4 regions of the Paraburkholderia sp. BL6665CI2N2 genome follow, and region 4 is predicted to be linked to each of the others. Evidence: riboswitches for the same ligand, from Rfam matches in the RefSeq annotation. Region 4 holds a riboswitch; each other region holds the start of a gene.
What was found. A riboswitch is a leader RNA that binds a small molecule or an ion and turns the genes downstream of it on or off. The one in region 4 is predicted to bind cobalamin.
Positions count from the first base shown of each region.

Region 1 (7,399 bases), 630 kb from region 4:
CGCGTATCTGGAATGGGCCACGCGCGTGTTCCGCATTTCAGCCGCGGGCGTGGCCGATCAAACGCAGATTCATACGCATATGTGCTATTCGGAGTTCAACGACATTCTGCCGTCGATCGCCGCGATGGATGCCGACGTGATCACAATCGAGACCTCACGCTCGGCGATGGAACTGCTCGACGGCTTCGGCGCTTTCGCGTATCCGAACGAAATCGGCCCGGGCGTCTACGATATCCACTCGCCACGCGTGCCGGATGCGCAAGCCATGGAACGTCTGCTGGAACGCGCGTGCGAAGTGATTCCCGCTGAACGCTTGTGGGTCAATCCGGATTGCGGGCTGAAGACGCGCGGCTGGCCGGAGACCGAAGCAGCGCTGACGAATATGGTTCGGGCCGCCAAGGCATTGCGTGTGAAGCTGGCGGCGAGGCAGCCGGATGAAGTGACGGCGTAAGAGGATCTGGCGTTGCGAGCTAATCCGCGCACTGTGCGACGGTGCGCGGATGGGCTTTTTCACGCAGACGGTTTCAGTCTTTCGCATACAGCGTCGAGTCGGCGAAGCCTTCGGCGGCAAGCACCTCGCCGACCAGGATCAACGCGGTCCGCTCGATGGAGGTCGATTGCACCTTGCCGACAATATCGTCGAGCGTGCCGGTGATTTTCTCCTCGTCGGGCCAACTCGCGCGATAGATCACCGCGATCGGACACGTGCCGCCGTAATGCGGTCGCAATTCATCGACGATCCGCGCGAGATGCCGCACGCCGAGATGAATCGCCATCGTCGCACGATGACGGGCGAGGTCGGCGAGCTGTTCGCCTTCGGGCATGCTGGTTTTGCTCGCGAAGCGCGTGAGGATCAGCGTCTGCGAAATATCGGGCAAAGTGAGTTCGCAACCCAGCGTCGCCGCGCATGCCGCCGTGGCGGTGACGCCCGGCACGATCTCATAGGGTATCTTCAGTTCGCGCAGTCTGCGGATCTGTTCGCCGATCGCGCCGTACAGCGACGGATCGCCGGAATGCACGCGCGCCACGTCCTGGCCTTTGTCGTGCGCGGCCGCGAGCAACGCGACGATCTGATCGAGGTCGAGTTCGGCGGTATTAACCACCTGCAGCGCCGCATGACCTTCGAGCACCGCGGCCGGCACGAGCGAACCCGCATACAGGATCACCGGACAACTGCGCACGAGGCGCTGCCCTTTCACCGTGATCAGTTCGGGGTCGCCAGGACCCGCGCCGATAAAAAACACCGTCATTCACTACTCCCTGATTCGTTGAGGCGGCGTGGCATGCATGCGCGATTCAGACGGCGCGTTGCAGTGCGTCGAGCAAATCCGAAACGCTTTCGAATTCCCTCTCTGCTGCCGGCAATTCAGGTCGGCGCAGCATCACGACCGGCAAACCGCGTTCACGCGCGACTTCGAGTTTTGCTTCAGTCGCCTGGCCGCCGCTATTTTTGCTGACCACCACGTCGAAGGCTTGCAGGGCGAATAGCGCGCGTTCACCTTCGAGCGTGAATGGACCGCGCGCCGCGAGGATCCGCGCACGCGGCGTGTCGACGTGCGCTTCGAGACAACGCACGACCCAGAACTGATGAGGCGGGATTTCGTCGAGATGCGCGAGCGGTTCGCGGCCGAGCGTGAAGAGCGGTTTTCCGAACGGCGCGAGCGTATCCGTGAGTTCGTTCCAGTCGCCGACCATGCGCCAATCGTCGCCGGCTTGCGGCTGCCATGCCGGGCGGCGCAGTGCCCAATTCGGCACGCGCGCGGCGCGGCTTGCCTGCGCCGCGTTCGCGCTGATTCGCGCGGCATACGGGTGCGTCGCGTCGATCACGAGATCGATACCTTCACCGGCGATGTAGCGCGCCATACCTTCGCTGCCGCCAAAGCCGCCGACTCGCACCGTGCACGCCAGATCCTCCGGCAGCTTGCCGAGGCCGGCGAGACTATACACGTGCTCGGGCGCGAGTTGCCGCGCGATCCGCAACGCGTCGCCGGTGCCGCCGAGCAGCAGAATCCGCTTCATTTTCATTGCGCGGCTCCGATCAGCTTGCCCTGGCGATCGATCGCGAACATTTCGACGTTGACCTGCGGCGGCACGATCTCGCGCGCCACCGCCAGTGCGTGCCGGCAGACGATATCGCCGAGCGGCACCTGCCGCGCGTGCGCCAACGCGACCGCCTGCTGACTCGTGTTGGCTGCGCGGATCGCCGCCTGAAGCGCGTCGTCGGCGCCCTGTTCGGCGGCCCATTGCGCGAGCCGCTCGAGGTCGATGCTCGAATTGCGGCTATGCAGATCGAGATGACCCGCCGCCAGCTTGCTGAGCTTGCCGAAGCCGCCGCACACGCTCAGGCGCTCGACCGGCGCGCGCTTCATATGCTTGAGCACCGCGCCGACGAAGTCGCCCATCTCGATCAACGCGATATCCGGCAGGCCGTAGTGCGCGCGCATCGCGTCCTCGCTCGCGTTGCCGGTGCAGGCGGCGAGATGGGTATAGCCGTTGGCGCGCGCGACGTCGATCCCCTGATGAATCGACGCGATATACGCCGAACACGAAAATGGACGCACGATGCCGGTGGTGCCGAGGATCGACAACCCGCCAAGAATGCCGAGACGCGGGTTCATCGTTTTCAGCGCGAGCGCTTCGCCGCCTTCCACGCCGATCGTCACTTCGAAGCCGCCGCCGTACGCATGCTCCGCCGCGAGTTCGGCCAGATGCTCGGTCATCATTCTGCGCGGCACCGGGTTGATGGCGGGTTCGCCGACCGGCAGCGTCAGCCCCGCGCGCGTCACCGTGCCGACGCCCGGCCCCGCGCGAAATATCACGCCCGCTTCGGCGACGAGGCGCACGCGCGCGAAAACGACGGCGCCGTGCGTGACGTCGGGATCGTCGCCGGCGTCCTTGATCGTGCCGGCTTCCGCGCCTTCATCGCCATTGCCGATCAGGCGGCAGAACACCAGCGGCATCGGCACATGCTGCCCCTTCGGCAACACGATCTCCGCCACTTCGCTGACGACACCCGCGAGCAACAGACGCGCCGCCGCCAGCGACGTCGCGGTGGCGCAACTGCCGGTCGTGTAGCCGCTACGCAGCGGCGCGGGTTGTTCGGGGGATTCTTCGCGCATCAGGGTTCGGGCGATGGGTCGGTGGGGGTGGCGCCGGTGTTCGTCGCTTTCGTCGAGTTGGTCGTGTTGGTGACATTCGTGGCGCTCATACCGCTTCCGGCACTTGCAGCACGCCTGGCATTCGGCACATCCGTCGCATTCGTCGCGTTAGCCACGGTTTCGGTTCCCACGAGGCTCACGCCCTCGCCGCTCACCGGCTTCGTCACCTCCAGCAGCGTGATCGGCAACGCCCGCCGCCACGTGTCGAACCCGCCAAGCGGTTGCGCGTCCGCCAATGCGATCCGTGTCAACGTCCCGCCATGCCGCTCGCGCCACGCCATTAACGCCGCCTCGCCTTGCAACGTGACCGCATTGGCGACCAGCCGCCCGCCTTCGCGCAGACCAGCCCAGCATGCCTCCAGCACGCCCGGCACGGTCACGCCGCCGCCGACGAACACGGCATCCGGCACCGGCAACCCCTGCAGCGCCTCAGGCGCGCGCCCCGCGACGAGTTGCAGCCCCGGCACACCCAACGTATCGCGATTGTGTTCGATGAAACGTTGCCGTTCCGCGTGCCCTTCGATCGCAATCGCGCGGCAGGTGGCATGCGCGCGCATCCATTCGATGCCGATCGAGCCGCTGCCCGCGCCTACATCCCACAGCAATTCGCCGGGCGTCGGCGCGAGGCGCGCGAGCGTGATCGCGCGCACGTCCCGCTTGGTCAACTGGCCGTCGTGACGAAACGCGTCGTCGGGCAAACCGCAGCTCAGCGGCAGACGCGGCGCGCCTTCAGTGGCACGGCAGTCGAGCGCGATCAGGTTCAGCGCGGCCACCTCGCCCGCGGACCACTGATCCGCGCGGCCGTCGATGCGCCGCTCCAGCTCGCCGCCCAGGTGTTCCAGCACACTCATGCGGGTCGCCCCGTAACCTCGTGCGTTCAGCAATGCCGCGAGCGCCGCGGGCGTGCGCCCGTCCGCGCTGAGCACGAACATGCGCGCGCCGTCATGCAGATGCGCGTTCAGTGCGGGCAACGGCCGCCCCACCAGCGACACCGTCGCGACGTCCTGCAACGGCCAGCCGAGCCGCGCGGCCGCCAGCGACAACGACGACGGCGCCGGCAGCACCCGCAATTCTCCCGCCGGCAATTGCCGCGCGAGTGTCGCGCCGACGCCGAACAGCATCGGATCGCCGCTCGCCAGCACGCACACGGCTGCGCCGCGCTCGGCCAGCAAGGGTGCGAGATCGAACGGACGCGGCCAGGCGGCACGGCGCGCGGCGAGACGCGCGGGCAGCATCGCCAGATGACGTTCGCCGCCGTACACCACCGACGCTTCCAGCAAGGCACGCCGCGCGGGCCGCCCCAAACCGGCGAAGCCGTCGTCGCCTATGCCCACCACCGTCAGCCACGCGGGCATGCATCCATCCTCATTCTGTGTCTTCAAATAATGCGCTGTGCCACGCCGATCAAAGCGTCCAGCCTCGTTGTGCTGTTCGAAAAAAGGCATAATACAGCCGCCGGTGCCCTTCGGGGCCGAAGAGGGAACACAGTGCCACTGTGGCTGCCCCCGCAACTGTATGCAGCGAGTCCGCCTGCGCTCCACGCCACTGGTTCGACCGGGAAGGCCGCGGCGGACCATGACCTGCCAGCCAGGAGACCTGCCGGCGAGACTGTTCGTGCCAGCCAACATCGGGCGGGGTGTACCGATGCCGCAGCCATGCCCGCCTCACGGCATGCTCGGGCTGTCGCGCGACGCTAAACCCGGTGTCCGTCTTGAATCAAGCAACGCCCTCCACCGTTTTATCCGACGCAGCCGGCACGCTGCGGCCCTCGGCGTGTCCGGGGCTGCTGCGCATCGTCGCCGCGCGCGACGGCGGGATTTGCCGGATCAAACTGCCCGGCGGCGAATTGAGCGCGGCGCAGGCTCGGGCGATCGCGGAGGCTAGCGCGCGGCACGCGGCCGGGGTGATCGAGTTGACCAATCGCGCGAATGTGCAGGTGCGCGGCGTGAGGCGCGGTGAAGAGGCGGCGTTGATCGCGGCTTTGATCGACGCGGGTCTTGGGCCGATGCCGGCGAACGGCGTGGCGGGCCGTGCGGACACGACGGCGGCTGTCAACGCTGTGAATGCAGTTGCCGCCAGCGCCGTGAACGCAGAGGCGGAGAGCGCTACAGATGCCGGAGCCGCGAACATAAAGGCAGAGAGCCCTGCGGACGTCGAAACGGCGAACGCGACGGCGCAGAGCGCTACAGATACCGAACCCGCGAACGCAATGAATGAACGGGCCTCGAAAGCCCCGGCCGCAGCAGCGCAGCGATTGGGCACTGCCCACGCACTCTCCGCCGCGACCGCCGCCGACGACGTCCGCAACGTCATGATCAGCCCCGCTGCCGGACGCGATCCGTTCGCGCTATTCGACACGCGCCCGCTGTGCGCCGAATTGCTCATGATGCTGCAAAGCGAAGCGCGTTTCGCGGCGCTGTCGCCAAAATTCGCACTGTTGCTGGACGGCGGCGAACGGCTCGCGAGAGTGGACCATCCGCACGACGTGTGGCTCGCGGCGTCGCAGGAGGTGGACGGCGTGCGGTTCGTGTTCGGGTTGGCGGGTTGTCCGCCTGTGAGCGCCTACGCCGGCGCGCTTACGCAAAGCCAAAGCACCGCGCTTGCAAAACCGGGCGTGAACAACACAGGGGCTCTAGCCGCAATCATGCCTGCACAAGTCGCGGCCCTAGTACGCGCGCTACTCCTGACATTCCTCGACCTCGCCGCCGCCGACGCCACACGCATGCGCCACCTGCTAACCGCGCATTCCGTCGACGCGGTGCTGCATCACGCCGAGCAATACCTCGACTTCCCACTGACGCGAAACGCGAAGCTCGCGAACTGGCATCGCGCTACACCAGCCGACGCCAACCTTCGCCTCGGCGCCCACGCCCAACGCGAGCCCGGAGCGTGGCACGTCGGCGGCCAGCCACCGCTGGGACGTCTCGACGCAGACACGCTAACGGGACTCGCCACGCTGTCGCAACAGCACGGCAACGCCACGCTTCACCTCACACCCTGGCAAAGCGTGCTGTTACCCGACATCGCCACGCATGCCGTTCCGACCGTGTTGTCCGGCCTGAACGCCCTCGGTCTCGCCTGCGATCCCGCACACGCGATTACGCACCTGATCGCGTGCGCCGGATCGGGCGGCTGCGTGAAGGGCCTCGCCGACACCAAGAACGACGCGTTGCGCCTCGCGGCTCGGCTGCCCGCCGGCGTGGACGTGCATCTGAGCGGCTGCTCGCGCTCGTGCGCCGCCGCGCATTGCGCGCCGTTCACGCTGCTCGCCGCCGCGCCCGGCCTCTACGACCTTTATCGGCGCGACGGCCGGCCCGGCTTCGGCCAGTGCGTCGCGCGCCAACTGACGATCGGCGAGGCCGCCGACATGCTCGAACGCCTCGCCCGGAGTGACACCGATGCTTGATTACATTCGCGACGGTCAGGAGATCTATCGCCAATCCTTCGCGACGATCCGTGCGGAGGCCGACTTGTCGCGCATTCCCGCCGACCTTGAAAAACTCGCGGTGCGCGTGATCCACGCATGCGGCATGGTGGATGTGATCGACGATCTGCAATTTTCCGCGGGCGCGGACGCGGCGGGCCGCGCGGCGCTCGCGCAAGGCGCGCCGATCCTGTGCGATGCCGGCATGGTCGCGCAAGGCATCACGCGCGCGCGGCTGCCGGCGAACAACGAGGTCATCTGCACGCTGACGCATCCAGACGTGCCGTCGCTCGCACGTGAACTCGGCAATACGCGCTCGGCGGCGGCGCTCGAATTGTGGCGGCCGCAGCTGGCGGGCGGCGTGGTCGTGATCGGCAATGCGCCGACCGCCCTGTTTCATCTGCTCGATATGCTCGACGCCGGTGCGCCCAAACCCGCGCTGATTCTCGGCTTTCCAGTGGGTTTTGTCGGCGCGGCCGAATCGAAAGCCATGCTCGCGGACGACAGCCGCGGCGTGCCCTACGTGGTGGTACATGGCCGGCGCGGCGGCAGCGCGATGGCGGCGGCCGCCGTGAACGCGCTCGCCACGGAGGTCGAATAAATGACGGCGCAAGGACGTTTGTTCGGCCTCGGCGTCGGCCCCGGCGACCCGGAACTCATCACGCTGAAGGCGCTGCGCTTGCTGAAGGCGTCGCCGGTGGTCGCGTACTTTGTCGCGAAGGGCAAGAAAGGCAACGCGTTCAGCATCATCGAAGCGCATTTGCACGATGCCCAGCAGCATCTGCCGCTCGTTTATCCCATGACCACCGAAGCGCTC
Region 1 covers NZ_SORC01000001.1:2,095,653-2,103,051, reverse strand. Annotated here, with positions in the region: gene metE (5-methyltetrahydropteroyltriglutamate--homocysteine S-methyltransferase) at 1-451, shown strand, start outside; gene cobM (precorrin-4 C(11)-methyltransferase) at 525-1,250, opposite strand; gene B0G81_RS09405 (cobalt-precorrin-6A reductase) at 1,297-2,019, opposite strand; gene B0G81_RS09400 (cobalt-precorrin-5B (C(1))-methyltransferase) at 2,022-3,119, opposite strand; gene cbiE (precorrin-6y C5,15-methyltransferase (decarboxylating) subunit CbiE) at 3,119-4,513, opposite strand; cobalamin riboswitch at 4,598-4,777, shown strand; gene cobG (precorrin-3B synthase) at 4,861-6,564, shown strand; gene B0G81_RS09385 (precorrin-8X methylmutase) at 6,557-7,183, shown strand; gene B0G81_RS09380 (precorrin-2 C(20)-methyltransferase) at 7,184-7,399, shown strand, end outside.
Region 1: it holds a riboswitch for cobalamin, as region 4 does, so the genes downstream of both, cobG (precorrin-3B synthase) here and cobW (cobalamin biosynthesis protein CobW) in region 4, are expected to answer to the same signal.

Region 2 (7,399 bases), 2.5 Mb from region 4:
CATGCAGAATCAATGAGAGGGTCGTGTACGCAGCCGTGACATCGGACAAATCCGGGAACGCGCAGCAAGCGACAAGATAAAAAAGGGCGACCGGAGTCGCTCTGAATGGTCACGCAAAACACCTGCCCTGTCCCAATGATGCGGACAACCGGAGGCCGTGTGCCAGCAACCAGGTTGTTAAATTCGAACGGAACAGATGTTTGTAGCTCTTGAGCGTCGCGGGCGAATTTATCCACAGAAATTGTTCGCAAGCCTGTGGATAACCACCCCACAACCGCCCCAACTCCTTGACGCATAACCCATCTTGACCACTGCGCGCAAACTGCGGAGAGCGAAGCACGGCGAGCAAACCGCCGAGCGCAACCGCCGAAGCGGCCGCACTCGTCATGCAAATCAAGCCGACTTCACCGCCGGCCGCCCCGCCACCCGCATCGACGCAATCCGCTCGACCAGCGCGCCGAACAGCAGCCCGATCGTCGCCCACATAATCGCTTGCATACCGAGCGCCGCGACGCGGAATTTCCACAGCAGCACCGCCGGGAAAGCCTCCGGCACTTCGTTGATCGCGGGCATCGACAACTGCACCGCAGCGATGATCACGATGAACACCACCGCCCCCACGATCGAGCCGTTCCACGCGCCAAGTTTCATCGCCGCACGGCGCCGCACCTTGAGCGAGAACACCATCGCCACCAGCGAGATCGCAATCATCAGGAAGAACAGCCCCGTGCGCGTCCCAATCGTCTCAGGGTCGCCGACCGAGGGCGGGTTCGCCGGATACTTCAGATTCGGCACGATCGCGAGCGCAATGAACGCGCCAAGCGCAAGCCATGCGGACAACGCGCGCGGGCTCAACGCGCCCACTCGCCCATAAGCGTAAGCGAACACCAGCGAGAACAGGCCGCCGAATGCCGCGCCGTAAGTCAGCACGCCAGTCAACAAGCCGATACCCCGCTGTGTATCGCGGCTTACCATCTCAGGCTCGGGCGCCTCGCCTTTCGCGGCGTCCGCCTTTTCTTCGAATGAAATCGCCTGATTGACCTGCGGCTCGCCCACTACCCGGGCGAAGCCGAACGTGAGAAGTCCCGCGGCGATGCCTGCAAGCATCCCGCGTACCAATAATTTACCCACCATGGTCGACTCCGTTAGTGGCAGGGAAAGCCGAGCAGATGGCGGCCGTCGTGCACGAACTCATGCACGTACATGCCCGGCACCAGCGAGGTGGCACCCTGTTCCGCACCCACGAAGTAAAGCGCGAGCAACAACAGCAAACCGCCGAACACGACCCAAGGCAACAACTCGCGCAGCGGAATCGGCGTGGGTTGGGCCACGGGCTGGTTGGCGGGATCGAAAACAGCTTCGGTCATGATGGACATCTCCTGGGGTAACGCGCCCCGATAGTCATTGCAGAGGATTGGTGCGAAGCTCAGGTCTGGCTTTCGGCTTGTGCTGCCGATTACAGTGGCGCGACCGCGCCGGGCTCTCACCGGCTTCCGCGCTTCGCAGTCCCGCTATTCTACGCGCTAAACTTGGGCACCCGGCAACGCAAAACACACGTTTCATGCCGTCGGCGTTCGGCTTCGGGGCGTGGCTTGATAGGACAAGAACAGAATGGATACAAGGCTGTTACTGGTCAGCCACGCATCGACCGCCGCCCAGCGCGCAGGCCGTTTTCCCGCCGACGACCCGCTCGACGCCCGCGGCCTCGCCGAAGCCCAAACCCACGCCGCACGCTTGCGCCTGGCGATCGCGGAAGAGTCACCGGCTTTCGTCAGCCCGGCCGCCTGCGCGCGGCAAACGGCGACGGCGCTAGGCCTCGCGGCATCGGTCGACGCCGGTCTGGCGGATCTGAACTACGGCACATGGCAAGGACGGCGGCTCGCCGACCTCGCAGCCGAAGCGCCGCAAGACGTCGCCGCATGGACGCGCGATCCGGACGCCGCGCCTCACGGCGGCGAGTCGTTCGGTCAACTCGTGAAACGGGTAGGAGAATGGCTCGAAGCGTTGTTAGACGGCGAGACCGATCGCGCATCGAGCAACGTGATCGCCGTCACCCACGCGCCGGTACTGCGGGCAGCGATCGTGTATGCGCTCGGGGCATCGCCCGTCGTATTTCCGCGCATTGAAATCGCACCGCTTTCGATCATCGAGTTGCGGCACTCGTCGCGCGGCTGGACATGGTGGCCGGCGTCACACTAGTGGCGCTTGCTCGGCGGCTTACTTACCCGACACCACCAGACGCAGCTTGTTCGACCCGGTCGGCGTCAGCGTGATATCGGTCCGCTTACCCTTCGCGCCCAGATAAAAGTGCTGACGTCCCGGCGAATTCTGATCGTGCGTCGCGTCGGGCAGACACGATGCGACGTCCGCCGCGACAGCTTGCAGCGCGTCGGCATTCGAGCCGGCGTCGTGATGCGGCGTCCACGTGCATTGATAGGCGCCGTGACTCGCCGAACATTGCGCGTCGTCGCCGTAAGGCTGCGCGACGCCCTTGCCGTCGTCCGACGTCAATGAGGCGAGCCCGCCAGGGGCCGCGGCAACGATCCGCTTCAGGGATGTGCAAGGGCTAGGCGCATCGTCGGCATACGCACCGCCGGTCAGCAAAACGCCCAGCGACGCAGCGGCGAGCGCGTTGGCAAGCAATCGGGTTCTGTTCATGTCGGCGCGGTCCTTGAAGTCACTCGCAGGTACCAGCGCGGTAGCACGCTTCATGCCCATGAGCGCTGACTAGTCAAGACCGCGCTTCAGTCACCATCATTACAGTCCAGTACCGAACAAAGCCGCCAGCCCCTGCGCCGACCCGAAAATCCCTTTGGCATCGTGTCCGACACCATCGATCACAAACGTCCGATGCTTCGCCAATCCTTCGGGATGCCGCAACGCCATATAGCGCGCATAAGCCAGCCCGCGCCCGAGCCGGTGTTCACCTTGCGCCAGCGCGGCGCACGAGCGGTCGAGCGCCGGGTGCTGTGGATCGCAATCCGCGCCGCCGAGCAGCGCGGTCACGTCACGCTGCGCGTAACGCGCTTCGAGCGTGGCCGCTGAAGCCGCGTCGCGAGAGTAAGCGGGCAAATCCTCGAGCCCATACTTCCAGCGATTGAACGACGGACACCTCGCCCGATCGAACGCCGCAAACTCGCCGGACACAGCGGACGCAACCGACCCAACCGGCCGCATTGCATCAAAGTACACATACGACGAAGGATTCGCGACCACATAGCGCAGCGCGATACCGCGCGCCGCGAGCGACGCCTCGTCTCGCGCTACTACCGCGTAGCGCTGCACGACCTGCGCGCCGCCCGAGTGTCCCGCGATCACCACCTCGGCGAGCGACGCGAACTGCTCGCGCGACGCCAGCGTGTCCACAATCGCGTCGAGCACGTCGAACGAACTGATCGGCGCGGGACCTTCGGCGTTCTCGCCGGCCATCCAGCTCGTCCAGTCCCAATGCAACGTGGACGGCGGCAGCTCATGCGCGTCGACATCCGCGGTCGCGAGAAATTGCGGCACGATCAGCAGCGTATCGGCCGCGCTGCCGCCGGCAAGCGCGCACGAACGCTGCGCGAGTTCGAAATACGTGTCGCCGTTGCGCAAGCGGCCATGAATCAGAATCACGGCGCGTTGGACATCACGCGTCGGCGCGAGCCAATCGCCATTGGAAAACACCGGCACGGTGCCGCTGCCGGCTCGCGTCGTGACGCTCAGATGCCGGTTCGCAACGACCGCGACCGGATGTTCATTCGGCGCGCGTTCGTCGTCTGTGATGAAAGGCTGGGTCATGCGTTAGGCTCGTGGTCAATCAATGAGTGGCGGGTCTAGCCGCCGCGCCGCTCGACATGCGTCCGGCGCGCGTGAAGTACACCATCGCGAGCGACACGAAGCCGGCAAAAATCAGGTAAAACGCGGGCGTGAGGCTGCTGCCGGTCACGCGCGTCAAGCCGGTGATGGTGAGCGGCGCCATGCCGCCGAACAGCGTCACCGCAATGTTGTACGACAGCGCCACGCCCGCCGAACGGCTGCGCACGGGGAACAAGGTCGCGAGCATGCCGGGATGCGCGCCGGACATCGCGGCGAGGAACAGCGTCGCGATCATCTGCGCGATGAACAAATGCCCCGGCGTCGGATTCGTCACGACGAAGTGATAAAGCGGATACACGCAGACCATCCACGCGATCACGATGGGATAGAACAGCCGGTATGCGCCATAACGATCGGCGAGCTTGCCGGACAGCGGAAACAGAAACAGATTCAGCACACCGGACACGAACGCGCCGAGCAACGCGGTGGACAGCGGCAAATGCAATTGCCGTTCGACATACACCGAGAGATAGGAATGCCAGACATAATTAGTCGCCGCCCCGACGATGATCACACCCATCGCGCAGATCGCCGCGTCGCCGTTATCGCGGAAGAACTGGCGGATCGTGACGCGCGGCGGTTTCTCCTTGTGTTCGAGCAGCCGCTCGAACTCCGGTGACTCGGCTACGCGATGCCGGATATAGAAGCCGAACGGCCCCGCCAGCGCGCCGAACAGAAACGGCAAACGCCAGCCCCACGTCACCAGTTGCTCATGCGTGAACTGCGTGGTCAGCAGATAGCCGACGCCGGACGACAGCAGCAACGCGAACGCCTGCGCCGACATGTTGAAGCTGCCGTAAAACATCTTCTTGTGCGGCGGCGCGTACTCGACCAGCATCGCGGAAGCCGTCGCAAACTGTCCGCCCACGGATAGCCCTTGCAACAAGCGAGCAAGCACCACCAACAGCGGCGCAGCGATGCCGATGCTCGCATAGCCTGGCGTGAGACCCATCAGCAACGTGCTAGCCGCCATCGAAATGATCAGCAGCGAGAGCGCCTTGCGTCGCCCCGCGCGGTCCGAGTAGATACCGAGCAGAATGCCGCCGATCGGCCGCACGATAAAACCGACGGCAAACGTCGCAAGCGTCAGCATGATCGACACGAAACCGCTGCCGCCGGGAAAGAACACCTGCGCGATGATCTTCGCGAAGTAGCCGTAGATCAGAAAGTCGAACCACTCGAGTCCATTGCCGAGCACGGAGGCGAAGATCGCGCGCCGCACCATCGACGGACTCAAGGCGTTCGCCGCATCGGCTCCAGCCGCGACACCGTCGCGCTGATTGAAGGTCGCTTCGCTCATTGCCCGCATCCCGGAGTGTCGAATATTGCTGACAGCGCGCATACCGACGTCAGCATGCGCGCACCGTCGTGCCCCACGCCCGGCACGATATGAAAGTGCTGCTTCAGGCCGTCCGGATGACGCGACTGGATATACCGGTAGTACGCTTCGGCGCGCGCCACGCGTTGCGGCCCTTGCGCTTCGGCGGCACAGGTTCTGTCGAGCGCGCTCTGCTGCGGATCGTCATCAGCGCCGCCGACGAGGTAGTCGACCCGGCGCGACGCATAGATCGCTTCGAGTTGCGCGGGCGTGCGGTCGTCGAGATACGGCGGCCGGTTGTCCATGCCGTATTTCCATTGATTGAAGTCGGGACATTGCGCGGCATCGAACGGCGCGGCAATGCCCTGCGCGTCAGGCCGTTGCGCATCGAAATACGCATACGTGGACGGGCTCGCCACCACGTAACGCACGTCGATGCCTTCGCCGGTCAACGCGGCGATATTACGCGCCGCGACGGCGTAGCGCTGCACGACCTGGCCGCCGCCCGAATGCCCGGCGAACACCACATGCCGCAGATTGGGGAACAGCTTGCGATCGGCAAGACGCGCGACGATCGCATCGAGCACCTCGTACGAACTGATCGGCAGCGGCGCGCGCGCCGCTTCGCCGCCCATCCAGGCGTCGCCGGTCCAGCGCAGCAGATCGGCGGGCTCGTCGTGTACGCGCGTGTCGAGCGTGGCGAGGAACTGCGGCGCGATCAGCAGCGTGGCGTCGGGGTCCGCATGCGCGGCATCGCGGGCATTCTGCGCGGTGCGAAAGTACACGTCCGCATTGCGCAGCTTGCCGTGAATCACGATGACCGCGCGCGTCACCCGCGGCTGCGCAACGTTCCAATCCTTCGACAGATACAGCGGGAATTGCGCTTGCCCTTGCGGCGTGTCGAGCGTGAAGCGCGTTTCGGAGATCGTCGCGACCGGCTTCAGATGCGGTTCGTAAGCATGGACCGCGAACGCGGATTGCGCGAACGTCATCAGCACTGCCGCGCCTGTCGACATACACAACGCCGCAATACGTCGTGAAAGATTCAAAGTCATCCAGCTTGCTCCTGATAACCGTGCGCAGTCTTGAACGCGGCGCATCGTCAAATCCGTCGTAGAGAAACCGAATACTCGGAACCGGAGGCGAATACCAAGCGCCATACCGGCCTGGTTCGGACGGAATGCAATGGACGAGATCGTAGGAGCGGACATGGTAAATGTAAAATACCTGTTTTATGCACCATTCATATTTAATATGTATGGCATCGAACCGGCCTTCATGCGCTGCTGAGGAGACAAAACACCATGGAGCTGCGGCATCTGCGTTACTTTCTGGCGGTCGTCGAAGAAGGCCAGTTCACGCGCGCAGCGGAGCGGCTGGCCATGCAACAGCCGCCGCTGTCGCAGCAGATTCGAACGCTGGAAGAAGAGATCGGCTTCGAACTCTTTGTGCGCATGCCGCGCGGCGTCACCTTGACGCCGGCCGGTCAGGCCTTTGCGGAAGACGCGCAACGCTTGCTGCAAAATCTGCAGCAGTCTGTCGAAAAGGCGAGCCGGATTGCGCGTGGAGAACTCGGCACGATTTCGATCGGACTGACCAGCTCCGCCTCGTTCCATCCATTTACGACCGAGGCGATCCGCGCGTTTCGCGCGGTCTGCCCCGAAGTCGCCGTGGACCTGGCCGAGCTCAACGCGGCGGAGATCATCGAGCGTCTGGCCGCGGGCCAGATCCAGGCGGCGTTTCTACGCAAGCCGGTCGACGCCCGCGAGGGCGTGGCGTTCGAGTTGCTGCTCGACGAACCGATGGTCGTGGTGTTGCCGGTGGGTCATCCGTTGCTCAAGGGCAGGAAGCGGCCGCAAGTGTCGCTGAAAGCGTTGGCGCACGAAGACTTCATTCTGGTCCGTCGTCCGGGCGCACCCGGCATGTATGCCGACATCCTCGCCGCTTGCCGGCAGGCGGGCTTCGTCCCGCGCATTGCCCGCGAAGTGCCGCGCATGGTGTCGGGCATCAACCTCGTGGCGGCGGGTCTGGGCGTGACCTTGGTGCCCGCTTCCATGCAGCGCTACGACCAGGTGGGCACCGTGTACTGCACGCTCGCGAACCCTTCGAAACTCAGCGCGCCGCTGCACCTTGCCTATCCCGCCGCACTGCACAACAGCGCGGCCACGCGCTTCATTCAACTGGTGAAGAAGCGCGCCGGCGCATGAATCCGTCAACCGGCAC
Region 2 covers NZ_SORC01000001.1:222,236-229,634, forward strand. Annotated here, with positions in the region: gene B0G81_RS00990 (CbtA family protein) at 394-1,134, opposite strand; gene B0G81_RS00995 (CbtB-domain containing protein) at 1,146-1,367, opposite strand; adenosylcobalamin (AdoCbl) riboswitch at 1,370-1,523, opposite strand; gene B0G81_RS01000 (histidine phosphatase family protein) at 1,612-2,199, shown strand; gene B0G81_RS01005 (hypothetical protein) at 2,218-2,658, opposite strand; gene B0G81_RS01010 (alpha/beta fold hydrolase) at 2,758-3,780, opposite strand; gene B0G81_RS01015 (MFS transporter) at 3,800-5,158, opposite strand; gene B0G81_RS01020 (alpha/beta hydrolase) at 5,155-6,231, opposite strand; gene B0G81_RS01025 (LysR family transcriptional regulator) at 6,481-7,383, shown strand.
Region 2: it holds a riboswitch for cobalamin, as region 4 does, so the genes downstream of both, B0G81_RS00995 (CbtB-domain containing protein) here and cobW (cobalamin biosynthesis protein CobW) in region 4, are expected to answer to the same signal.

Region 3 (7,399 bases), 3.9 Mb from region 4:
CGTCGAGCGGATCGCTGGACACAGGGTGACACGCGAGCGCCGACGCCAGCACGTTGCGCTTCCTGGCGAGCCCCGCGTTGTCGAGCCCCGTGCCGCGGCCGACGCATTCGTCGATCGGCACACCGCACAAGCGGCTCATCAGACACGCGGCCGCCGAGGTGTTCGCGATCCCCATCTCGCCGAAGCCGATCACATTGGTGCCGAGCGCCGCGTGATGCCGCACGCGCGCCGCGCCCGCCTGCATCGCGGCGATTGCCTGGTCGCGGCTCATGGCCGGTTCGCGCGCGAAGTTGCGGGTGCCGGCCATAATCGGAATGTCGATAAGACCCGCGGTGGATGGCAACGGCGTCGCAATGCCCGCGTTGACGACTTCGAGTTCGATGCCCGAGACGCGGCTCAACGCATTGATCGCCGCGCCGCCCGCGAGAAAGTTGGCGACCATCTGCGCGGTCACCGCTTGCGGATAAGGGCTCACGCCCTCCTCGGCAACGCCGTGGTCGCCGGCGAACACGATCATCGCCGGGCGCGTCACGGTGGGATGCGTGGTGCGCTGAATCAGGCCCATCTGACGCGCGAGCGTTTCGAGCCGGCCGAGACTGCCGGGCGGCTTCGTCTTGGTATCGATGATGTGCTGCAACTCGTCACGCAGCGTTTGATCGAGTGGTTCGACTTCGGGCAATCCAGGCAAGCGTGGCAATGAAGTCATGAGCGTGTTTGAAAGAGAATGTTGGAATGAAGCGGTCAGCTTGCCGGCGTGTCATGGCCGGCAGGCGATTCGTGACGCGCGCGCGGTGCGGGAATCAGCGCCTCGTGTTCGCCGTCGCGAATCAGAATCAACGGGTAGCCGAATGCACGGCTCGCCAGCGTCGGCGTCAGCACGTCGTGCACCGGTCCGGCATACACGCCGCCCGCGCCGTCGAGCAGCAGCGCATGCGTCGCGAAACGGCGCGCGAGGTTCAGGTCGTGGCATGAAAACATCACTGTACGCCGAGGCTCGCGCGTCCACGCGGCCAGCGCTTCGAGGCAGTCGATCTGATGATGCAGATCGAGATGCGACAACGGTTCGTCGAGCAACAGCAACGGCGCGTCCTGGCACAGCACCGCCGCCAGCGCCACGCGTTGCCGCTCGCCGCCCGAGAGCGACAGCACATCGCGCGCGGCGAATGCGGCGAGTCCCAACAGATCCAGCGCCGCGTGCGCCGCTTCGCGATCGGCTTCGCGTTCCCAGCCCCAGCCGCTGAGATGCGGGAAGCGGTTCAGCATCACGATATCGAGCACGCTCGCGCTGAACGCGTCGGGCGCGCTTTGCGGCATCAGCGCGCGGCGTTGCGCGAGCGGCATTGGCGGCCAGTCGGCGAGGCGCACGCCATCGAGTTCGACATGTCCCGCGCACGGTTGCAGCAAACCCGCGAGCGTGGAGAGCAAAGTCGTCTTGCCCGCGCCGTTCGGGCCGGCGATACACCAGATCTCGCCGGCGTAGAAGGTATGCGTGAAGGCGTCGAGCAAAGTGCGCGCGCCGACGCGCAAGGTCAGACGTTGCGCGCTGAGGGTCGCTTCATGAGAAGGAGCGTGACGGGTTTGCATCATCGGCGCCTGCGCAGCAGCATCCACAGAAACACCGGCACACCGATGATCGACGTGATCACGCCGACCGGCAACTGCGCCGGCGCGATCACGGTGCGCGCGATCAGGTCCGCGCCCATCACCGCGACGCCGCCGCCGAGTGCGGCGGCCGGCAGCAGCATGCGCTGATCGTTGCCGAACGCGAGCCGCAGCATGTGCGGCACGACCAGTCCGACAAAGCCGATGGTGCCCGCCGTCGTCACCGCCGCGGCCGCGGCGAGCGAAGCCACCAGATATACCCGCAATCGCAGCGGCATCACCGCGACGCCTAATGCCTGCGCGGCGGCGTCGCCACGCAGCAGCACATTCAGACGCGGTGCGGCGGGCACGATCGCAACCAGCACGATGACGAGCGCGATGAGCGCCGTCCACGGCATCGCGCCGCCGTTGAGGTCGCCAGTCAGCCAGAACAGCATGCCGCGCAAGCGGTTATCGGGCGCGAGATTGAGCAGCAAAGTTATCAGCGCGCCCCAGCCCGCTGCGATCACCGCGCCGGTCAGCAGCAAACGCGGCGACGTGTCCTGCGGTTCGCCGCGCCACAACTCGCGGCGCGCGAGGCCGAGCACCAGCAGGATCGACACGAACGCGCCGGCGAATGCGCTTGCGTCGACAATCCACCATGCGCAACCGGCGATCATCGCGACCAGCGCGAAGCTCGCCGCACCGCCCGATACGCCCAATACGTAGGGCTCGGCCAGCGGATTGCGCAACAGCACCTGCAGCAACGCGCCGGCCAACGCGAGCAGCGCGCCGCAGGCGAAGCCGGCTACCGCGCGCGGCAGACGCAGCGTGCGGACGATTTCCGCAGTCAGGTCGGCGGTGCCGACAGACGGCGCATGCGACGGCATCAGCGCCGCCAGCACACGCATTGGCGCGAGCGATACGCTGCCAAGCGCGAGCGACGCCATCAGCACCGCCAGCGCAATCAGGGCGAGCGCCAGCCAGATCGCGGCCGCGCGCTTCGCGCTCATCACGCGCAGTGTCGCGGGCATCGAACCCGAATGGCGATTCATCCGCGCGAACTCAACGAGGAGGCGTAACCATCACTGCTGCTGCCAACCAACCGTGAGATACGCACCACGCCGTGGCGAGTTATACGAGTAGGCCGTTTCATAGTCCTTGTCCAACAGATTCTGGATTTGCGCGGCCACGTACCATGCTTTCGTGATGTTGTAGCGCGCCGACAGATTCACCACGCCATAGCCGCCCAGCTTGCCGCTGCTGTCGTTGCTCGGGCCGCTCACGATCCACTCGCCGCCCACCCGCCACCCGGCGATGCTGCGGTTCACCGTCAGCGCCCCGAAGCGCCGGGCGCGCCGCACGAGGTCGGCATCGTTGTCGAGGTCGACGGGATTTTGCAGCGTCAGCGACGCGCGCACGTCCGTCTTGCCGACATGGCCGCTCCACGATCCTTCGATGCCCTGCACCTTCGCATGCCCGACGTTCTCGGCCAGATAGATGCCGGGCGTCACCTGCTCGTAGTTAATCAGATTCGAATAGCGCGTCTGGAATGCGGAAAGGCGCATCACGCCGAGCGCATTCGATGCGTACTGCAGCGCGGCTTCGATCGAATGGCTGCGCTCCGGCTGGATAGACGGATTGCCGCTGATCGGATAGTACAGATCGTCGAAGCTCGGCGCGCGAAACGAATCCGAATAGCTTGCGGTCACCTTCCAATGGCCGGTGATGTCGAAACCGTAGCCGAGATAGTAACTGTTCGCTCCGCCGAAATCGGAATACTGGTCGCGCCGAACGTTGGCCTGAAACTGGTTGCGCCCGAAGCGTCCCGTATAGCCGGCGAAGCCCGAATCCACATGACGGTCCGGCGCCGCGAACGTGTCCGAATCGAGGCTTTGATCGAGATGCTCATAACCGACCTGCAGTTTCTGCTGCGCGGCCAGCGCGAAATCGTTCTGCCATGTGTATTGGCGATTGTCGGTATCGAAGCGGCCGTTGTACACGCCGTTGGTGTTCGACACGCTGCGGTCGTCGCCTTCGGCGACGATGAAGTGCGTGGTCCACCAGTCGGCCAGCTTGCCGTTCGCGAACACCGAGACCTGGCGCACCTTGCTATACAGGTTGTTCAGATCGGTCGGCACGCCGTACGCGTTGTCGTAGCTGTTGTTGCCGTTCGACTGCAAGTAGCTGGCGCCGGCGTCCCATTTGTCGTTGAACTTGTGGCGCAGCGAAGCCGAGACGCTCTCGTTCAGATAACCGTTCGCGTTCGGATTGGCGCTGGGCGCCTCCTTCGTGTTCAGCGACGAGAAGCCGTCGTCCTTCGAACGCGCTAGCGAAATGCTGAAGGTGGTATTGCCGTCCTGGTCCAATGCGCCGTTCACGCCCGCCTGCTGCGTCTGCGTGTGATAGCTGCCGTAGCCGAGCGAAAAATTGAAACGCGGCGGGTGATCGCCGCCGCTTTTCGTGAACACCTGCACCACACCGCCGATCGCGCCCGAGCCGTATAACGCCGACACGTTGCCGTTTACCACCTCCACGTGATCGATCTGGTCGAGTGGAATCTGCGCGAGTTGCGGGGCACCCAGACTCACCGAATCGACGCGCACGCCGTCGATCAGCAGCAGCGATTGCGTCGAGGACGCGCCGCGCAAGGAGAGGCTCGTCGTCGAACCGGGACCACCCGTGCGCGAGATTTGCGCGCCGGGCGCGAGTTGCAGGAGGCCCGGCAAATCGGTCGCGGTGGTGTCGGCGATATCCTGCTGATCGAACAGCGAGGTCTGCGGGATCGTGTCGGCGAGCGCTTGCGGCCCGCGATCCGCGGTCACCACCACGGGCGACAGCACCGCCGAAGAGGACACCGAACTCGAAGAATCCGCCGACGAAGACGAAGCAGATGAAGCAGAAGATGGAGACGCAGCTTGCGCGTGCACCACGATCGGCAGGCTCGAAAAGGCGAGCAGCGCCGCGCGGGCGAAGGGGGACAGCATGGGGTGAACGTCCTGTGGATAGCGTGCGCGGCCCGCTTCCCCGCAGGCCGATGCGTAACGAGGCGCCCGCGTATTTAACATTTTCGCGCGGGACGTGCCTCTCCCTCTGGCCGGTATCCGGGCTGGCGACGCATCGATCCCGCCTTCCCACGCGAGACGCGCAGTGGCACACTCGCGAGTTGAACTTCCAGCTCGCGAGCGGGATCGACTTGCATGACGAATGTGGTCGCTTACCGTTGCGGGGGCAGCGCAGGTTGGCGCGTTTAGCTGAATCCAGATGAACCGCGCGCCCTGCTTCCCGTTTAACTGCGTGGGCCGTTGAAAAAATGCCGCACGCGGGCACCAGAGTGCGGGCAGTTTAGGAGCGGCCTCGGAGTCCGTCAAGAATGGTGAGATCGCAGGCCATGTGTTCTGTTAAGTGCAGGCTCTTGTCCGACGCGTGAGTACTTTTTCATCATATGGTCGATAAAAAGCCTGCACAAAGCGATGTTGTTACGTCTCGAAACGAGACAATTGTCGGAACCTGCGACATTCCGCGCTAAAATGCGATGTCTTTAGAGGACGCAGCAGATGCTCACCGAACTCGAAACACTTTCACAAAATATCGGCAAGCTGATCGCGATCAGCCAGCGCCACAATGAGGCGCGACTCGCGCTCGAAGAGCAACTCGCGCAATCGCGCGCCGACGCCGAAGCCACGCGCACGGAACTTGCAATGCTGCGCGAGGAACGTAACGCGCTGCAGGCGGAGCGCGACGCGCTTTCGGCGAAGATCGACGACGCACAAGTGCGCCTGAACGCGATCCTCGAGAAGCTGCCGCGTGCGCGCGCGCACAGTGAGCCGGACAACCAGCTCGATCTGCTCGAGCCGGCTCAGCAAGTAGCCGAAGCCGGGAGCGACGTGACCCGCCACGGAGAAAATGCATGACCACCAAGCAGATCGAAGTATCGATTCTCGGCGTGCCCTATCGCCTCGCCTGCTCGCCGGAAACGGAAGCGGCGCTGCTCGAAGCGGTTGCACGCGTCGACGCCGAAATGTCGAAGATCCGCAATAACAGCAACGTGCGCGGCACGGATCGCATTGCCGTCATGGCTGCGCTGTCGCTGGCATCGGAACTGCTTAGACTGCAATCGAGCGTGAGACACGGAGAAGCATTTCCCGCTGAAGAAATCCGGCGTACAATGCATCAAATGAACGAACAACTAGGTACTGTGATTGAGCAGTACAGCGTGCAATAAGGTACATGTGTTATCGTGCTGCCGGTCCTGAGATCGGCGGCGGATTCAAACGGAATGTGTGAGCACAAGGTGTGCAAGATTCAGCAAACGTTTGAGTTCAATCGGTAGTTCGTTTTTCAGCTTCATCGGTTTAGCTTCCCTGCCTGGTTCGCCAAGGTCATATATTCCTTGAACCAATGCCATGTGCACGGTTGCGGAAATTTGTAGCACGGGTGTGCGCGTCACTCTGTCTGATGTACCCGAAGTGTTGCTAACTGCGACCAATTCTGAACCCCCGGTTCAGGATGCCGGCCTAGCGGCTAAGGCGGGGACCTTATTTAGAACGGCATCGGACTTCGGTTCGGTGCCGTTTTTCTTTGGGCGCTGTTTTTTGTTGGCCGATTTCTTCCGCATCTTCAACCCCTTAACGTTCAATTCGATTCATGCGCTACTGGCTAATGAAGTCCGAACCGGACGAAGCAAGCATCGACCATCTCGCCAACGCACCGCATCGCACATTGCCGTGGACCGGCGTGCGCAACTATCAGGCGCGCAATTTCATGCGCGACATGATGCAGGTCGGCGACGGTGTGCTGTTCTATCACTCGAGCTGTCCGGAGCCTGGCATCGCGGGCATTGCGGAGGTATCGTCCACTGCGTATCCCGACCCGACGCAGTTCGACAAGAAGAGCCCCTACTACGACGCGAAGTCGTCGCAGGAAACGCCCCGCTGGGTGCTCGTCGATGTGGTGTTCAAGAAGAAGATCCCGCTTATTCCGCTCGCCGCGTTACGCGAGCACGACGAACTCGCGGACATGCGCGTGCTCGCCAAAGGTAACCGCCTGTCGATTACACCGGTGACCGAGGCCGAATGGCGATTCATCACAAAACGGCTCGCCTGATCGTGCATGCACGATGAATGCGTGGCGCGTATTTGTGTACACGCAAACGTTAAAGCAACGTCAAACCCGGGAACCAAGCTCAGGTTACAAGCGCCTAACGATCTCGCAAACGCCATGCCACGGCGCGGCGTTTGCACCAATCGTGCACAACCTGTTCAAGCAAGGAGTCCAACAATGACGAAAAACACCGCACGTGCACTCGCTTTCGCTCTCGTCTGCGCCGCGCCCGCCGCGCTCGCACTGACGCCGGCCATGGCACGCGCGCAAAGCACCGGCCAATATCAGCCGGCAGGCGTGCTGTCGTTGAACGCGCAGGCCAGCGCCGAAGTGCCGCAAGACGTCGTCGATATCACGCTGTTCTACGAGCAGGAAGCGAGCGATCCGTCGGCGCTCACGTCAACGCTGAACCAGCGCGCCGATTCGGCCCTGCAAAAAGCCAAGGGTGTGAGCGGCGTGACGGCGCGCACGGGCTCGTTCTCGATCTATCCGTCCACCGACCGTGACGGGCGCATTTCCGCATGGCGCGGCCGGACGGAGATCGTGCTCGAATCGCACGACTTCGCCGCAGTGTCCAAGCTCGCGGGTCAGATGGCATCGATCATGCAGGTCGGCAATGTGCAGTTCTCGCTCTCGCCTGAAGCGCAGCGCGCGGCGGAGCAGAAGCTCACCGGCGAAGCGATCAAGTCGTTCCGCGAGCAGGCCGCTTCGTCCG
Region 3 covers NZ_SORC01000001.1:6,645,793-6,653,191, reverse strand. Annotated here, with positions in the region: gene cobT (nicotinate-nucleotide--dimethylbenzimidazole phosphoribosyltransferase) at 1-706, opposite strand, end outside; gene B0G81_RS29850 (ABC transporter ATP-binding protein) at 742-1,584, opposite strand; gene B0G81_RS29845 (iron ABC transporter permease) at 1,584-2,636, opposite strand; gene B0G81_RS29840 (TonB-dependent receptor) at 2,667-4,568, opposite strand; cobalamin riboswitch at 4,659-4,930, opposite strand; gene B0G81_RS29835 (ATPase) at 5,139-5,495, shown strand; gene B0G81_RS29830 (cell division protein ZapA) at 5,492-5,806, shown strand; RNA gene ssrS (6S RNA) at 5,940-6,121, shown strand; gene B0G81_RS29820 (EVE domain-containing protein) at 6,229-6,687, shown strand; gene B0G81_RS29815 (SIMPL domain-containing protein) at 6,862-7,399, shown strand, end outside.
Region 3: it holds a riboswitch for cobalamin, as region 4 does, so the genes downstream of both, B0G81_RS29840 (TonB-dependent receptor) here and cobW (cobalamin biosynthesis protein CobW) in region 4, are expected to answer to the same signal.

Region 4 (7,399 bases):
CGCCCTGCGGCCTGGTGGCCGAGCGCAGCGGCGTGAGCGAAGTGTTCAGCTTCGAGTAGTGAAACGTGTGGCCGGTCATCGGCCCATGCAGGCTGTCGATCTGCTGCATGCCGAGCGCGGTGAAGCGCGTTTGCATGGTCGCGTGGCCGGGCAGCAGGCCGAGCATCGGTGTGGTTACGCCGTGCGTGTCGGTGAGTTGGTCGAGCAGATACAGCATGCCGCCGCATTCGGCGACGAGCGGTTTGCCGGCCGCCGCGTGCGCGTGAATGCTCGCCGCGCTGTGCGTGTTGCTGGCCAGCGTGGCGGCGTGCAGTTCCGGGTAGCCGCCTGGAAGATATACAGCGTCGGTGTGTTCCGGCAGCGCTTCGTCGGCGAGCGGCGAGAAGAAAGCGACTTGCGCGCCGAGTGCTTCCAGCAGTGCGACGTTCGCCGGGTAGATGAACGAGAACGCGGCGTCGCGCGCAATGGCGATTGTCTTGCCGTCGAGCAGGCGCGGCAGGGTCTCAGGTGTCGGCGTACCGAACTCGACAGGCGGCGGCAATTCGGCGAGCGCGGTATGACCTAAAGTGTCAGCGGCGTGATCCAGCCGTGCGTCGAGATCGTCGATTTCTTCCGCCTGATGCAAGCCGAGGTGACGATCGGGCAGTGCGATTTCATCGCTGGCGGCAATGTGTCCGCACCAGCGCAGATCCGGCGGCAACGCTTCTTCGAGCATCTGCGCATGCCGCGCGGAGCCGACGCGATTGGCGAGCACGCCGTAAAACGGCACCTGCGGCCGGAATTGCGCGAGACCGAAGGCGACCGCGCCGAAGGTCTGCGCCATCGCCTTCGCCGAAATCACCGCGAGCACCGGCACGCCGAACGTGGTGGCGAGATCGGCGCTGCTCGGCGTGCCGTCGAACAGACCCATCACGCCTTCGATCAGGATCAGGTCGGCTTCGGCGGCGGCTTGCGCGAGCAGCGTGCGGCAGGCGGCTTCGCCCACCATCCACAGATCGAGCGACAGGACCGGTGCGCCGCTCGCGCGCGCCAGAATCATCGGATCGAGAAAGTCCGGACCGATCTTGAAGACGCGCACGCGTCGCCCCAGCCGCCGATGGTAGCGCGCGAGACCCGCGGTGATCGTGGTCTTGCCTTGACCTGAAGCAGGCGCGCTGATGAACAGGGCGGGGCACGCGGCCATCGCTCAGAACTCCACGCCGCGCTGCGCTTTCACGCCTTGCTCGCGATACGGATGCTTGACGATGCGCATTTCGGTGACGAGGTCGGCGGCTTCGATCAGCGCGTCCGGCGCGTGACGGCCGGTCACCACCACATGCAGCATCGGCGCGCGCGCGGCGATTACCGACAGAACTTCGTCGAGCGGCAGGTATTCGTACTTGAGCACCGTGTTCAGCTCGTCGAGGATCACCATCTGGTACTCGCCGCTTTCGATCATGCGGCGCGCTTCGTCCCAGCCTTTGCGCGCGGTTGCGATATCGGCGTCGCGGTTCTGGGTGTTCCAGGTGTAGCCGTCACCCATCGTGACGAAATCGCAGTTGGCGATCGCGCCGAGAAAGTCGCGCTCCGAGGTGTGCAGCGCGCCCTTGATGAACTGCACGACGCCGAGACGCATGCCGTGGCCCAGCACACGCACGGCCATGCCGAATGCGGCAGTAGTTTTGCCTTTGCCCGTGCCGGTGTTGACGATCAGCAGGCCTTTTTCGACGGTGGCGTGGGCCTGTTTTTTCTCGTGGCCTTCGCGGCGGCGCTCGGTCATGCGTTGATGCGATTCGGGGTCGGTCTTCATGGCAGGTCCTGTTGCTGTGTGTCGTTGTCTGGGTGTTCGGCGTGAGCGGCGTGAGCGGTGGTTGAGGCGATCGCCACGGTGACGCTGGCATAAACGGTTTTGCGCACGAGGAGCGAGGCGCGAGGCGCATGGCCTATGACGGATTCACCGAGCCCGGCTGCGACGTCGGCCACAGTGCCAAGCAGCGCGCACGGCTCGCAGACGCCGTCCACGCCGAGATGCTCGCGCACTGCCGCCGAAGGCACCGCGACAGGCATCGCCGCGATCTGTTCAAGGCTGAACAGTGTCAGCGGCAGCGCATGGCGAGCGCAGAATTCGAGGAGGCCCGCTTCGCGGGCTTTGGTATCAAGCGAGGCGACGGTGCGGATTTCGTCGAACGAATGTGCGCCGAGCGCGCCGCACACCGCGGCTTCGATCTCCTCGGCCGAGCTATGCAAACGGCAACCGATGCCGACGCTCAGCGTTTTCATCGCGTATCCGTTCCGTCCGCGACCGGCGTTGCAGCGCGTTCCGCATGCGCCGCCTCGCGCGCCAACGCGAGCGACGCCACCCCGCCGATCACCACGATCGCCGGCGACCCAAGTCCGGCACGCGCAACGGTCTCGGCAAATTCACCAAGCCGCGCCAGCGCGTGGCGTTGCTCGGGACGCGTGGCCGATTCGATCGCCGCGCACGGCGTGTCGGCGCTCATGCCGGCCGCGAGCAGCGCGCCGACGATATCGTTGAGTCGCCGCATGCCCATGTAGATCACAAGCGTCATGCGCGTGGCCGCGAGTGCGGCCCAGTCGGGCTCGCCGCTGCCCGCGCCGTGCCCGGTGACGAACACGACGCCCTGCGCATGATCGCGATGCGTGACCGGAATCCCGATCGCTGCGGGCGCCGCGATTCCCGCCGTGATGCCGTTGACGACCTCCACCTCGATACCCGCCGCGTGCAGTGCCTGCTGTTCTTCGCCGCCCCGGCCGAACACGAATGGGTCGCCGCCTTTCAAACGCGCGACGCTACGCCCGGCCCGCACATGTTCGAGCATCTGCGCGACGATGCCTTCCTGCGGTGTGGACGGATGACCGCCGCGTTTACCCACGTAGACGATCAGTGCGTCAGCGCGCGCGAACTGCAGCACCTCGGGGTTCACCAGATCGTCGACCAGCACCACGTCGGCTTGCGCCAATGCACGGGTGGCCTTGATGGTCATGAGTTCGACGTCGCCGGGGCCGGCGCCGATCAGCCAGGCGCGGGTCATCGCGGCGTGCACGGCGGGCGCCATGTCGTGACAAGCGGGAAGGGGTAAAGCGCGAAGGGTCGCCAGACGGCGGACGTTGGGGTCATGCAGCTACGGATTCAGGCATGGCGCAATGCGTGGTTCGTAGCGAGTTTCACACGAAACTCGCCTACGCGGACACTCTGCGTCGTGCTTTTAGCGCCTTCGCATCCGTCCCTCGCGGATTCCGGCGGCCGGCGGCGCGATGTTGCCCTGAGGTTCGCCGCCTCCGCGTCTGGCCGGTATCCGGGCTGGCGGCCTCACGCGCTTTGCCTTCCCGTCCGCATTCGCTGGAAATTGCCGGACAGTGGCTTAAAAAAACGCATGCGCGGCGCAAGTCGATTCAACATCGCGCCGCAGGTCGCTTACCGTTGCGGGGACAGCACAGGTTAAGCGCATGGCGCGCTGCCTGTTTCCCGTTTAACTGCACACGCGAATGCATGTGCGGGCACCAAACGCGCGCATACGATAGCACATGGCGCCCCGTCCGATAAGCGCTTGCGGCCTGGGGTTTCCTTGACGGCACCGGGCGGCGGGCCTACACTCGCACGCACTTTGGTGCTCGTGTGCGCGCTCGTGCGCATGCAGTTAAACGGGAAACAGGGTGCTCACCTGCCATGGATCGGGCCAACCTGTGCTGCCCCCGCAACGGTAAGCGAAATGTGGTGCTAACTGCAGTGTCGAACGCAGTCGGTTAGCGCCGCGGAGCCGGCTTCGATGTCCACGCGCAAGGCCGCGTCGGCATATCACCACTGGGCGAGAAATCACTCGTCCGGGAAGGGGAAGCGGCGCTTTCGCCAGCCCGGATACCGGCCAGATAACGAAGGACGAACGCCGCGGGGATGCGGCGCTACGTTCATGACTCATTCCCGCTTTCTGTTTTTCTGTTGTCGCGGCAACGCCGACTTTCGTCCCCGTGTTTTGTTATGGTCGTGGCTGGCCGGGCGTGTGCTCCGTTTGCCTCGGCATACGCTAAAAACACGCCGGCATGCACGTGCAACTCTACGGATGGACCTCACGATGCAAACTCAAATGCGCAAGATCCCCGTCACCATCGTCACGGGCTTTCTCGGCAGCGGCAAGACTACGCTGCTGCGGCATATTCTTCAGCATGCGGGCGGCAAGCGCATCGCGGTGATCGTCAACGAATTCGGCGAACTCGGCATCGACGGGGAAATCCTCAAGGGTTGCGGCATCGGTTGCGATGAAAACGGCGTCGAGACCGAAGGCCAACTGTATGAACTGGCGAACGGCTGCTTGTGCTGCACCGTGCAGGAAGAGTTTTTCCCGGTGATGGAAAAGCTCGTGGAGCGCCGCGATCAGATCGATCACGTGCTGATCGAGACGTCGGGTCTGGCGTTGCCGAAGCCCTTGGTGCAGGCGTTCAACTGGCCGCAAATCAAGAACAGCTTCACCGTGGATGCTGTGGTCACCGTGGTGGACGGCCCGGCTGCGGCAAGCGGCCAGTTCGCGGATAATCCGGTCGCCGTGGATGCGCAGCGCAAGGCCGATCCGAACCTCGATCACGAGTCGCCGCTGCACGAACTGTTCGAAGATCAGTTGTCGGCGGCCGATCTGGTGATTCTGAACAAAACGGACTTGCTTGACGACGCGCAGCAAAGCGCGGTAGAAGTTTCGATCCGCGAGGAAATTCCGCCGCAAGTGAAGATCGTTCGCGCGCACATGGGCCAGCTCGATCTGCATACGTTGCTGGGCCTCGAAGCGGCGTCGGAAGACACGATCCACTTGCGCCACGATCACCACGGCTCCGCCGACGACGCCGACCACCATCACGACGAGTTCGACTCCGTGGTCGTGCAGGCGGATGCGTCGTCGCGCGAGGCGGTGGTCGCCGCGCTGCAACAGCTGGTCGAAACCAACACCATCTATCGCGTCAAAGGCTTCGCGGCGCTGCCGGGCGCGGCGATGCGTCTGGTGATTCAAGGCGTTGGGCGGCGCTTCGACAGCTATTTCGATCGACGCTGGCAGGCCGGCGAAAGCGGCCCGAGCCGCTTCGTGCTGATTGGCGAAGACCTCGATCAGCCGGCGTTGCAACGTGCGTTCGACGCGGCGCTGGGCGTGCCGTCGAGCGTCGAAACGCAACAGGCGTAAGCGCATATGCATCTGCTGCGCACCACGCCGGGCGGTTTCGTCGACGACACGCAAGGTGTGATCCGGATCGATCAGCAGCCCGCGGATATCGTGGTGCTCAGCTCCGCCGACACCACGCTGTCGCTGCTGGCGAGTGTCTTCCCGCGGCTGGGCGAAGGCTTCCCGAGCGTGCGGCTCGCAAACGTCACGTATTTGCGGCAACCGGCGTCGGTGGATTTTTATCTCGAAGACGTCTTGCAGCATGCGCGCGTGGTGGTGGTCGATCATCTGGGCGGCGAAGCGTATTGGCCTTACGGCATCGAACAGGTGGTGGCGCTCGCCGAGCGCAAGCAGCAGACGCTCGCGATGTTCTCCGGCGATCTGCAGGAGGATCCGAACCTGCTCGCGCGCAGCACGGCAAGCGCGGATCTGTGCCATCAACTGTGGCGCTATCTGCGCGAAGGCGGCCCGCAAAATGCCGAGGCGTTCCTGCGCTGTATCGCCCACCGCGCCTTCGGCTGGGGACGCGAACCTGCGCCGCCGCGCGCGTTGCCCGCTGCCACGCTCTACCATCCCGAGCGCGATACGCCGACCATCGCCGACTGGCAGTCGCGCTGGAAACAGGGAGCGCCGGTCGCGGCGATCCTGTTCTACAAGGCGCATCTGCAGGCCGCCAACACGGCCGTGTTCGACGCGCTGATCGACGCGCTCGAATCGCAAGGTCTGAATCCGCTGCCGATCGCGATTACCTCGCTGAAAGATGCGATGAGCCGCGACGTCGTGCAATCGCTGTGCGCGCGGCACGAGGTGGCGCTGGTGCTGAATACGACCGCGTTCGCCGCGTCCGCGATCGACGACCCCGAGCCGCTCGCGCTCGCCGGTGACGCGCCGGTGCTCCAGGTGATCCTGAGCGGCGGCAATCGCGACGATTGGGTCAAAGACAATCAGGGTCTCAATTCGCGCGATATCGCCATGCATATCGCGCTGCCGGAAGTGGACGGCCGCATCATCACGCGCGCGATCAGTTTCAAGGGACTCGCGTACCGCTGTGCGCATACTCAGGTCGACGTAGTGCGTTATCAGCCGGACCTTGAACGCGTGGGTTTTCTCGCCGAACTGAGCCGCCGCTGGTGCCGGTTGCGTTCACTCGATAACGCGGACAAGAAACTCGCGCTGATCCTCGCCAACTATCCGATGAGCGAAGGGCGTATCGGCAATGGCGTGGGACTCGATACACCGGCCTCGGTAGTCGGCATTCTGTCGATGCTGCGCGACGAAGGTTATCGTCTCGCCGATTTACCCTCGGGCGGCGACGCGCTGCTGAAAAAGCTCACCGAAGGCGTGACCAACGATCCGGTCGTGCGCGATCTGCGTCCCGCACTGCAGAGCCTCGCACTCGACGACTATCTCGCGCACTTCAACGCCTTGCCCGCCGAAACGCGCCAGGCGTTGAACGCGCGTTGGGGCGCGCCGGAGCTCGACCCGACCCTGCGACGCGGCCGCTTCATGATCGCGGGCTGGCGTTGCGGACAGGTGTTCGTCGGCATTCAACCGTCGCGTTCACGCGAGCAGGGCGACTACGCGAGCTATCACGACGCCGAACTCGTGCCGCCGCATGCGTATCTGGCGTTCTATTTCTGGTTGCGTCACCACTTCGGTATCGACGCAATCGTGCATGTCGGCAAGCACGGCAATCTCGAATGGCTGCCCGGCAAAAGCGTCGCGTTGAGCGACACCTGCTGGCCCGATCTGATTCTCGGGCCGATGCCGCATCTGTATCCGTTCATCGTCAACGATCCGGGCGAGGGCAGCCAGGCGAAACGCCGCGCACAGGCTGTCGTCATCGATCATTTGATGCCGCCGCTCACGCGCGCCGAGAGCTACGGACCTTTGCAGGACCTGGAGCGCCAGGTCGACGAATATTATGAAGCGCTGATGGTCGACCCGCGCCGCTCGAAGCTGTTACGGCGCACGATTCTGGCGACCATCGTCGACCATAAGCTGCATGAGGAACTGAGTCTCGCCGCACCGAACGGACAGGACGATGAAGACGCGCTGCTCACGCGCGTCGATGCGTGGCTGTGCGAGTTGAAGGAAGCGCAGATTCGCGATGGCTTGCATACGTTCGGGCAATCGCCCGATGGCGTGCAGCGGCGCGATACGTTGCTGGCATTGGGGCGTTTTCCTGTCGGCGACGGGCAAGGCGGCAAGGCCGGCTTGATCGATGCACTAGCGCGTGATCTGCAGATGGATCATCT
Region 4 covers NZ_SORC01000001.1:2,729,900-2,737,298, reverse strand. Annotated here, with positions in the region: gene B0G81_RS12170 (cobyrinate a,c-diamide synthase) at 1-1,183, opposite strand, end outside; gene cobO (cob(I)yrinic acid a,c-diamide adenosyltransferase) at 1,187-1,789, opposite strand; gene B0G81_RS12160 (cobalamin biosynthesis protein) at 1,786-2,259, opposite strand; gene cobA (uroporphyrinogen-III C-methyltransferase) at 2,256-3,032, opposite strand; cobalamin riboswitch at 3,270-3,521, opposite strand; cobalamin riboswitch at 3,590-3,883, shown strand; gene cobW (cobalamin biosynthesis protein CobW) at 4,071-5,162, shown strand; gene cobN (cobaltochelatase subunit CobN) at 5,169-7,399, shown strand, end outside.